Linked DNA regions of Acuticoccus sp. I52.16.1. The main gene of each other region encodes a partner of the protein of the gene in region 2 in a complex. Links are inferred from orthologs where the notes say so. Each region holds a gene or a part of one and is shown on either strand. Other genes may lie near its edges.

The links. Proteins that work in one complex are often made in the same cells at the same time.
Region 1: the proteins of MRB58_RS13620 (region 2) and uvrB are in contact, whole or in part, in a crystal structure (PDB 7EGT), measured with the Thermus thermophilus proteins. The link is inferred for Acuticoccus sp. I52.16.1 from one-to-one orthologs. Residues at the interface, in WP_096412145.1 of Thermus thermophilus: His654, Arg656, Phe657, Gln666, Asp668, Glu669, Lys680, Arg681, Leu682, Ser683, Lys685, Tyr686, Ala687; in WP_096411307.1 of Thermus thermophilus: Glu23, Leu25, Arg26, Asp27, Gly28, Glu29, Arg30, Phe31, Arg55, Glu326, Asp327, Phe328, Glu379, Ser382, Gln383, His398, Gly400, Arg401.

The regions. Positions count from the first base shown.
Region 1 is NZ_CP094828.1:3,965,166-3,969,348, forward strand. The notes cover bases 818-4,183. They hold uvrB (excinuclease ABC subunit UvrB), read right to left. Parts: upstream 3,880-4,183; coding sequence 1,018-3,879; downstream 818-1,017. Other genes in these bases: MRB58_RS17850 (ATP-dependent Clp protease adaptor ClpS), read right to left, coding at 818-922; MRB58_RS17860 (hypothetical protein), read right to left, coding at 3,969-4,183. In the rest of the region: MRB58_RS17845 (hypothetical protein), read right to left, coding at 1-364; more of MRB58_RS17850, read right to left, coding at 608-817. UniProt on the Escherichia coli protein: The UvrABC repair system catalyzes the recognition and processing of DNA lesions. A damage recognition complex composed of 2 UvrA and 2 UvrB subunits scans DNA for abnormalities.
Region 2 is NZ_CP094828.1:3,004,215-3,008,867, forward strand. Bases 855-3,872 are described here. They hold MRB58_RS13620 (ATP-dependent helicase), read right to left. Parts: upstream 3,546-3,872; coding sequence 1,164-3,545; downstream 855-1,163. Other genes in these bases: MRB58_RS13615 (adenylate/guanylate cyclase domain-containing protein), read right to left, coding at 855-863; MRB58_RS13625 (hypothetical protein), read left to right, coding at 3,564-3,839. Also shown: more of MRB58_RS13615, read right to left, coding at 1-854; MRB58_RS13630 (FGGY family carbohydrate kinase), read right to left, coding at 3,886-4,653. UniProt on the Escherichia coli protein: A helicase with DNA-dependent ATPase activity. Unwinds DNA duplexes with 3'-5' polarity. Translocates on single-stranded DNA with 3'-5' polarity. Initiates unwinding more efficiently from a nicked substrate than double-stranded DNA.

The DNA of each region.
Region 1 (4,183 bases), 960 kb from region 2 along the record:
AGTAGCTGCGCACGCGCGCGTCGTAGCAGACCTCCTTGGTGCTGTAGAGCCAGCCGTCGATGCGGCTGCTCCACACGCGGATGCGCTTCTTGTAGCACTCGTTGGGGTGGCGGTAGGTGCGGCGCTGCAGGTCGGAGCCGCCGCGCACGTAGGTCTGGCGCGGCATGACGCGCTCGCCGAAGCCGTGGCTGCCGCCCTGTCCGCCCTGGCCGCCACCCTGGCCGCCGCCACCGCCGTTGCCGCGGACCTCGATGATCCCGCTCGCCGTGTCCAGCGCCGCGAGCGGGGCGAGCCCGGTGGCGTTGGCGCCGGAGACGGCGGCCAGACCCACGAGGGCCGAAAGAACTGTCGCTTTGATCGTCATGTCGCTCTCCTTGGACGTGTCAGACCGGTGTGAGCACCGGCACAACCAGGAGATGGACCCGTCAGGCCCCCGCACCCTGTGTGCGAGATCACACCCGGGGCCGGTTTGCCGCTCCGGCGGGACACGGCGTGCGAACCCCGCCGCAGAGAATGGTCAGAATTCTGATATAATTCAGATTTTCGGCGTGGCTGTCACGCCCGTGCACTGGGATGTGATCGCGCGGAGCGGGGCGGCAGGCTCGGCCTACTCCTCAGGCTCGGTCGTGAACTGGAGCGGGTGGCCGGCATCCTGGGCCATGGCGTTGGCCTCGTTCGCCTTGGTCTCGGCGACCTGCGCCGGGTAGACGCTGACGACGCACGCGCCTTTCTGGTGGGCGGTCATCATGATGGTGTGGGCCGTTTCCCCGCCGATCCGGAACACTGCCTTCAGCACCCGCACGACGAACTCGCGCGGCGTATAGTCGTCGTTCAGAAGCAGCACCTTGTGCAGCTTCGGTCGCTCGGCTTTGGGCTTGGTCGCGGTCTTCAGCTCTGGGGTCGCGGTGGTGTCCGTGGTCATCGGCGCCTCCGTCCCGAAGTTTCCGTTACTTAGGGCGCCGCTGCCGGCCAGTCCAGCGCGCTCGGGGCGCGCCGGCCATGCTCGGGTGCCGGGCGTCAGTTGCCGGGGCGGCCGGTCTTGCGTTTGCGCCGGGCGCGCTTCTTCTCGTCGGCCGGGTCCTCGTGGCTGCCGATGCCGATCTTGTGCCGCACGACGATACCGGGGTCGTCCTCCGGCTTCTGCGGCGGCGTCTTGGCCTTGTACTTCTCCGTCCGCTTCACCGTCATCTCGTCGAGGTTGTTCTTGCGCGCGCGCGTCGGGGGCAGGTCGCGCTCGTCCTCGACGCCGTCCGTCGGCGGGGCGCGGCGGAGGCGGCCGCGGTCGGTGCCGGGGCCCATGTCGTCGAGGCCCGGCTTCTTGGCGCGGGTCTTCAGCGTCGCCGAGGCGTTGTAGTCGCGCTCGCCGGAGTATCGGCCTGCCGACAGCTCGACGTCGCGCTGGCGCGCCATCGGGTCCTCCGAGAGCATCAGCTCGGTCTTCTGCATGCGCTGGATCTCGTCGCGCAGGCGGGCCGCCTCCTCGAACTCTAGGTTGGCCGCCGCCTCGCGCATGCGCCGCTCCAGGTCCTCCACCGTGACTTGCATGTTGTGGCCGATGCCGGGCGCGGCGTCGGCCATCCCCTTGTCGACGCGCACGTGGTCGCGCTCGTAGAGGCTGTCCAGGATGTCGCCGATCGAGCGCTTGACCGATTCGGGCGTGATCCCGTGCTCTTCGTTGTAGGCGAGCTGCTTCTCGCGGCGACGGTTGGTCTCGTTGATCGCGCGTTCCATCGAGCCGGTCATATGGTCGGCGTAGAGGATCACCTTGCCGTCGACGTTGCGCGCCGCACGGCCGATCGTCTGGATCAGCGAGGTTTCCGAGCGCAGGAACCCTTCCTTGTCGGCGTCGAGGATCGCCACGAGACCGCACTCGGGAATATCCAGCCCCTCGCGCAGCAGGTTGATGCCGACCAAGACGTCGAAAGTGCCAAGCCGGAGGTCGCGAATAATCTCGATGCGCTCGATGGTGTCGATGTCGGAGTGCATGTAGCGGACCCGCACGCCGTTGTCGTGCAGGTACTCGGTCAGGTCCTCGGACATGCGCTTGGTCAGCGTGGTGACGAGCGTGCGGTAGCCCTTGTCCGCCACCTCGCGGATCTCGCCCAACACGTCGTCGACCTGGTGCCTGGCCGGGCGGATCTCGACCGGCGGGTCGATCAGCCCCGTCGGGCGGATGACCTGCTCGACGAAGACGCCGCCGGCCTCCTCCATCTCCCAGCCGCCGGGCGTGGCCGACACCGCGACCGACTGCGGGCGCATCATGTCCCACTCCTCGAAGCGCAGCGGGCGGTTGTCCATGCACGACGGCAGGCGGAAGCCGTACTCGGCGAGCGTCGCCTTGCGGCGGAAGTCGCCTTTGTACATGGCGCCGATCTGCGGCACCGTCACGTGGCTCTCGTCGAGGAAGACGAGCGCGTTGTCGGGCAGATATTCGAACAGGGTGGGGGGCGGCTCGCCCGGCTTGCGGCCGGTGAGGTAGCGCGAATAATTCTCGATGCCGTTGCACACGCCGGTCGCTTCCAGCATCTCGAGGTCGAACCGGGTGCGCTGTTCCAGGCGCTGCGCCTCCAAGAGGCGGCCGGCGTTGTTCAGCTCCACCAGGCGGTGCCTCAGCTCCTCCTTGATGGACTTCATCGCCTGCTGCAACGTCGGCCGCGGGGTGACGTAGTGCGAGTTGGCGTAGACCTTCACCAACTCCATCTCTTCGGACTTCTTGCCCGTCAGCGGATCGAACTCGGTGATCGATTCCACCTCGTCGCCGAAGAGGGAGACGCGCCAGGCGCGGTCCTCGTAGTGCGCCGGGAAGATCTCGACCGTGTCGCCGCGCACGCGGAAGGTGCCGCGGATGAAGTTCGCGTCGGACCGCTTGTATTGCAGCGCCACCAGGTCGGCCAGGAGCTGGCGCTGGTCGAGCCGCTCGCCGACCTGGATGGAGAAGGTCATCGCCGTATAGGTCTCGACCGAGCCGATACCGTAGATGCACGACACCGACGCCACGATGATGACGTCGTCCCGCTCCAGGAGGGCGCGGGTCGCGGCGTGGCGCATCCGGTCGATCTGCTCGTTGATCGAGGATTCCTTCTCGATATAGGTGTCGGTCCGCGGGACGTACGCCTCGGGCTGGTAGTAGTCGTAATAGGAGACGAAGTATTCGACCGCGTTGTTCGGGAAGAAGCTCTTGAACTCGCCGTAGAGCTGGGCCGCCAGCGTCTTGTTGGGCGCCAGGATCAGCGCCGGGCGCTGCTGCGCCTCGATCACCTTGGCCATTGTGTAGGTCTTCCCGGAACCGGTGACGCCGAGGAGGACCTGCGTCTTCTCGTCCTGCTGCAATCCCGCGACCAGCTCGGAGATTGCCTGCGGCTGATCGCCCTTCGGCTCGTATTCCGAGACGAGCGCCAGCGGGACGCCGCCCTCCGATTTGTCCGGCCGGGGCGGGCGGTGGGGGGTCCATTCGCCGGCGCGGAACTCCGGCCGGCCCTGCTGGATGAGGCTTTCGAGCGCGGCGACGGTGGCCGTGGCGCCGCTCTCGGGCAGCGCCTCCGCCTCCTCCAGGCCGACGTCGAGCCCGGCGACGGGGTTGAGACCGGAGGCGGCCCGTTCGCGTGCCGTGGCCTTGCCGCCCATGGACGTCCCGCGCGAGGTACGGCCCGAGGCCGCGTTCCCCTTGCCGCGCTTGGGCTTCTCCTCGGCCTTGGCGGCGGCGGCTTTGTCCTTAGTCTTGCGGGGCGCCTTCTTCGGCGCCGCCGCCGGGGCGGCCTTGGGCGCGTCGGTCGGGGCGTCGGCCGGCGCGTCGTCGCCGACGAGGAAGGCGTCGTTCTCGACGTCGCTCGCCCAGCTCTCGATCTTGCCGCTGTCGCGTGACTTGGGCGTGCGTTCCATGGGTCCGGTCCGTTGCGCCATCAGCACCATATGGCACACCCGGCGCGGTCCTCCAATGGAGGCCGCCGCGGTCTCGACCGTTGCCGGGTTCAGCAGCCGCCGCGGCGCAGGCAGCGGTTGAATTGGGGGGAGCCATTCTGGAACCGGCGGCCGCAGAAGCGAGCGCGCGACTCGCAGCGGTTGCCGCCCTGGCTGCCGCCGCCGCCCCCGCCCACCGCGCAGCCGCGCCGCGCCATGCACGAGCGGTAGCGGTCCCCCTGGCCGAACCGGCGCTGGCAGACGAAGTTCTGCCGCCCGCAGTAAC
Region 2 (4,653 bases):
CCGATGTCGCCCGACAGGACGTCCCCCGTCGCGATGCCGACCACCGCGTCGAGCCGCTGCGCTTCGGCGATGCCGTCGACCTCGAGTGCGTTGCGCAGGGGGCCGAGGGCGGCGATCTGGCCGAGGGCGGCGACGCACGCGTCGTGCGCCTGCGTCGCCGGATCGGTGAAGGGCGGGCCCCAGACGGCCATCGCCGAATCGCCGATATACTTGTCGGTGATGCCGCCGGCGTCGGCGACGGGCTGCGTCACAGCGCCGAGGAAGCGGTTCAGCATGTCGACCAGCTGGCGCGGCGCGAGGCGTTCCGACCAGCCGGTGAAGTCGCGCATGTCGACGAACGAGATCGTCATGGCGCCGCGCCGCGAGCGCTCGGTCTCGGTGCTGGAGAGGATGCGGTCGACGATCCGCGGGTCGACGTAGGCGCCGAACAGGCGCTTGATCTTGCGCCGCTTGCGCTCCTCGGTGATGTCGCTGACCACCACCACCACGCCGAGACGCTTCGCCTCGCCGTCCGCCTCCTCCTTGGTGAGCCGGCTCGACGAGACCATCAGGTCGAGCGTCGCCCCGTCCCGCTCCAGCGTGACTTCGACCGAATGGGTCAGCTCGGACTCGTAGACGGCCTTGAACACCACCTCGTTGAAGGCGTCGAACTCTTCGTCCAGCAGGAAGACCTCGGCGAAGGACTGGCCCAGCACCTCCGAGGGGAGCTTGCCGAAGATGCGGCCCGCGGCGTCGTTGAAGGTGATGATCTGGCCCTCGAGGTCGATCGAGATGACCCCGTCGCGCATCGATTCGAGGATGCGCTGGAAGATCTGCGGGTCATCCTGGCCGCTCGCCGTCCGGGCGACGTCGTCCGCCTTCATGCGAGCCGCCGGCCGGAGCCGGGTGTCGAAGGGGCGGGCGTGACGGCGCCGGGCGCCCGGCTCGCAGCGGGGCCGGCGCGAAGGGGGCAGCGGACGGTGGATCCTCGTGTCATTCTTCGTTCGTATCGCCGACGGGCGCCGAGGCCCACCCTCGCTGCGCGATTTCTCGCCCCGTGGGGATCCTGCGGCGGCGCCCCGTCTCGCTTGAGCGCATCCAGGATGACATTTGCATCACCGGCGGGCGCTCCCGCAACGTCCGCCCGGCCACACTCGTCGGCAATCGTGTCGCCCGGCATCGTCCTAGGCGCGGGTGACGAACGAATCGATCACCCGTTTCTGGCCCGCCTTGTCGAAGTCGACCGTCAGCTTGTTGCCCTCGACCTGGGCGACGTCGCCGTTGCCGAACTTCTGGTGGAACACGCGGTCGCCCACCGAATAGGCCGACGGGCCGTCCGACACCGACTTGGCGACGAGTTCGCCCTCGATCGTCAGCGGCAGGTGGCGTTCGCGGCGGGAGACGTCCTCGCGCCGGCGCTGGGCGCGTTCCCAGCCGGGGGTGTGGTAGGTGGAGGAGAAGGTCTCGACCTTGTCGAACCGGGAGGCGCCGTAGCCGCCGATGCCGCCGTAGCCGGCCTCCTCGCGCACCGCGACGTTCTCGGCCGGCAACTCGTCGATGAAGCGGGAGGCGGCGCCGGCCTGCCACATGCCGTGGATCCGCCGGTTGAGCGCGAACCATACGAAGCACTGCTTGCGTGCCCGCGTGATGCCGACGTAGGCGAGCCGCCGCTCCTCCTCGAGCCCGGCCTGGCCGTTCTCGTCCATCGCGCGCATCGAGGGGAAGAGGCCCTCCTCCCAGCCGGGGAGAAAGACGACGTCGAACTCCAGCCCCTTGGCGGCGTGGAGGGTCATCAGCGTGACGGCCTCGCCCTGTGTCTCGCCTTGCGCGTCCGTCACCAGGGAGACGTGCTCCAGGAAGGCGGGCAGGTCGTCGAAGTCCTCCATGGAGCGGATCAGCTCCTTGAGGTTTTCCAGCCGCCCCGGCGCGTCGGCCGAGCGGTCGGCCTTCAGCATGTCGGTGTAGCCGGATTCTTCGAGGATGATCTCGGCGAGCTCGGTGTGGGGGAGGCGGGCGAGCTGCTCGCGCCAGCGGGCGAACGAGGCGATCAGCTGGACGAGGCCGGTGCGCGCCTTGCCCTTCAGTTCGTCCGTCGTCAGCATGTCGGCGACGGCGACCATCAGCGGCACTTCGCGGTCGCGCGCTGTCTGCATGATGCGCGAGACGGTCTGCTGGCCGACGCCGCGGGTGGGCACGTTGACGATCCGCTCGAACGCCAGGTCGAAGCTCGGCTGCACGGTGCAGCGGAAGTAGGCGAGCGCGTCGCGGATCTCCTTGCGCTCGTAGAACTTTGGCCCGCCGATCACCCGGTAGGGCGTGCCGGCGGTGACGAAGCGGTCCTCGAACGCACGCATCTGTGCGGTGGTGCGAACCAGGATCGCCATCTCGTCGAGCGTGGTCCCGCTCTTGTGCAGGCTTTCGATCTCGCCGTTGATCGCCCGCGCCTCCTCCTCCGAATCCCACGACGATGCGACGGTGACGGGCACGGCGTCGGGATCGACGAAGTCGGTGAAGAGAGTCTTGCCGAGGCGCCCTTCGTTATGGGCGATCAGGTGTGAGGCGGCGGCGAGGATGTGGCTGGTGGAGCGGTAGTTGCGTTCGAGCCGGACCACGGTGGCGCCCGGAAAGTCGGTCTCGAAGCGCAGGATGTTGTCGACCTCGGCGCCGCGCCAGCCGTAGATCGACTGGTCGTCGTCGCCCACCACGCAGAGGTTCTTGTTGTTCTGCGCCAGGAGCCGCAGCCACAGATACTGGGCGACGTTGGTGTCCTGATACTCGTCGACCAGCATGTAGCGCCAGCGCCGCTGGTAGCCGTCCAGAATGTCGGGATTGGCGCGGAAGAGGCGGATCGGTTCGAGCAGGAGGTCGCCGAAGTCGGCCGCGTTCAAGGCCTTCAGCCGATCGCGATAGAGCTTGTAGAGGGTGAGGCCCTTGCCGTTCGCGAACCACTGGCCCTCGCCCTTGGGGACCTCCTCCGGGATGAGGCCTCGGTTCTTCCACCCGTCGATCATGCCCAGCATCTGCCGGGGCGGCCAGCGCTTCTCGTCGATGTTCTCCGCCGACAGGATCTGCTTGGCGAGGCGGATCTGGTCGTCGATGTCGAGGATCGTGAAGTCGGGGTGGAGGTCGACCAGCTCGGCATGGCGGCGCAGGATCCGCGTTCCGATGGAGTGGAAGGTGCCGAGCCAGGGCATCCCCTCCGCCTGCGGTCCCACCACCTTGGCGATGCGCTCCTTCATCTCCCGCGCGGCCTTGTTGGTGAAGGTCACGGCGAGGATTTCGGACGGGCGGGCGCGGCCGAGGGCCAGGATGTGGGCGATCCGCGTCGTCAGCACCCGCGTCTTGCCGGTGCCGGCGCCGGCGAGCACCAGGACCGGCCCGTCGACCGCTTCCACGGCGCGGCGCTGCTCGGGGTTGAGAGCCTCCAGATACGCGGGGGCCGGGCGCGAAGCCCGTGCGGCACGCTCCGATATGGACACGCGCTCAGGCGCCGCACCACTCTCGGACGGGGTCCCGCGCGCCGGGAACGTGGCGGCAGGCGCGCTCCGGCGGACGGTCTCACTCATGACATCGATCCGATTCGCATGCGCGCGAGTATAGAACAATCGGAAAACGCCGGTCACCCCACCGGCAGCATTTTGCCGCGCGTCGTCCCCCGCGATCCCGAACCGCTCGGTGGTGGCGACGAGGGGCGCACGCGCCGCGAAACGGTTGAAGCCGCTGTCGTCGATCAGGACGGCCCCAAGAATTCATTGCAAAAAATAAGCGCGATTGCTCGCGGCTTCTGTCAGATGATGGTGTTCATCGGTCTCCATTCGGGAGTGGAGCCGAAGTATGTGACGAAGATAACAGTCCGATGATCACTGTGCCGTTGCGTGTTGTAGGGACTTGGGAGAGCGGTGCGGTTCAGCGGTCGGTGTCGTGCCAGCTGTCGGCGAGCCGGCGCGTCGCGGAGACGGCGGCGGCGAAGCGCGTCGCGGCGCCGGCCGGCAGCGGTGCGGCGGTGACGCGCCCACCCGGTGCGGGCGGCGCGACGGCCATGCCGATCGCTTCGGCGGCGAGGCGGGCGGTGCCGCGCGCGGTGACGTCGGGCATCGCCGCGATGTTGAGGTCCAGTCCGACCGCGTCGGCCAGCATCTGGGTGAAGTAGGGATTGGCGGAGAGCCCGCCGTCGACCGGGAGCGGGCCGGACAGCGCAGTGACGGCGGCGATCGCGCGGGTCACCTCGGCGATGCGCAGCGCCACGCCCTCCAGCAGTGCCTGCATCATGTCGCTCCGGGAGGTCTCCAGCGACAGGCCGACGAAGCTGCCGCGCGCGCCGCGCTCCCAGTGCGGAGCGGCGAGGCCGGAGAGCGCCGGCACGAAGGCGAGGCCGCGTGTGATGGCGCGCGGTGTGTCGAAGCGGTCGATCTCGGCGAACTCGGCGAAGAGGCCGATGCGCCGTGCCCAGTTGACCGCCGCCGCCGCCGCGTACACCCCGCCGTCGAGACCGAAGACCGCCGCCTCGCCGGCCCGCTGCCACAAGACGGTGGGGAGGGCGCCGGAGCCGGCGGGCGGCCGTGCCCCGGTGACGGCGAGGACGAAGGCGCCCGTGCCGCAGGTGATCTTCGCCTCGCCCGGCCGCGTGCAGCCGTGGCCGTAGAGAGCGGCCTGCTGGTCGACGATGCTCGCCGT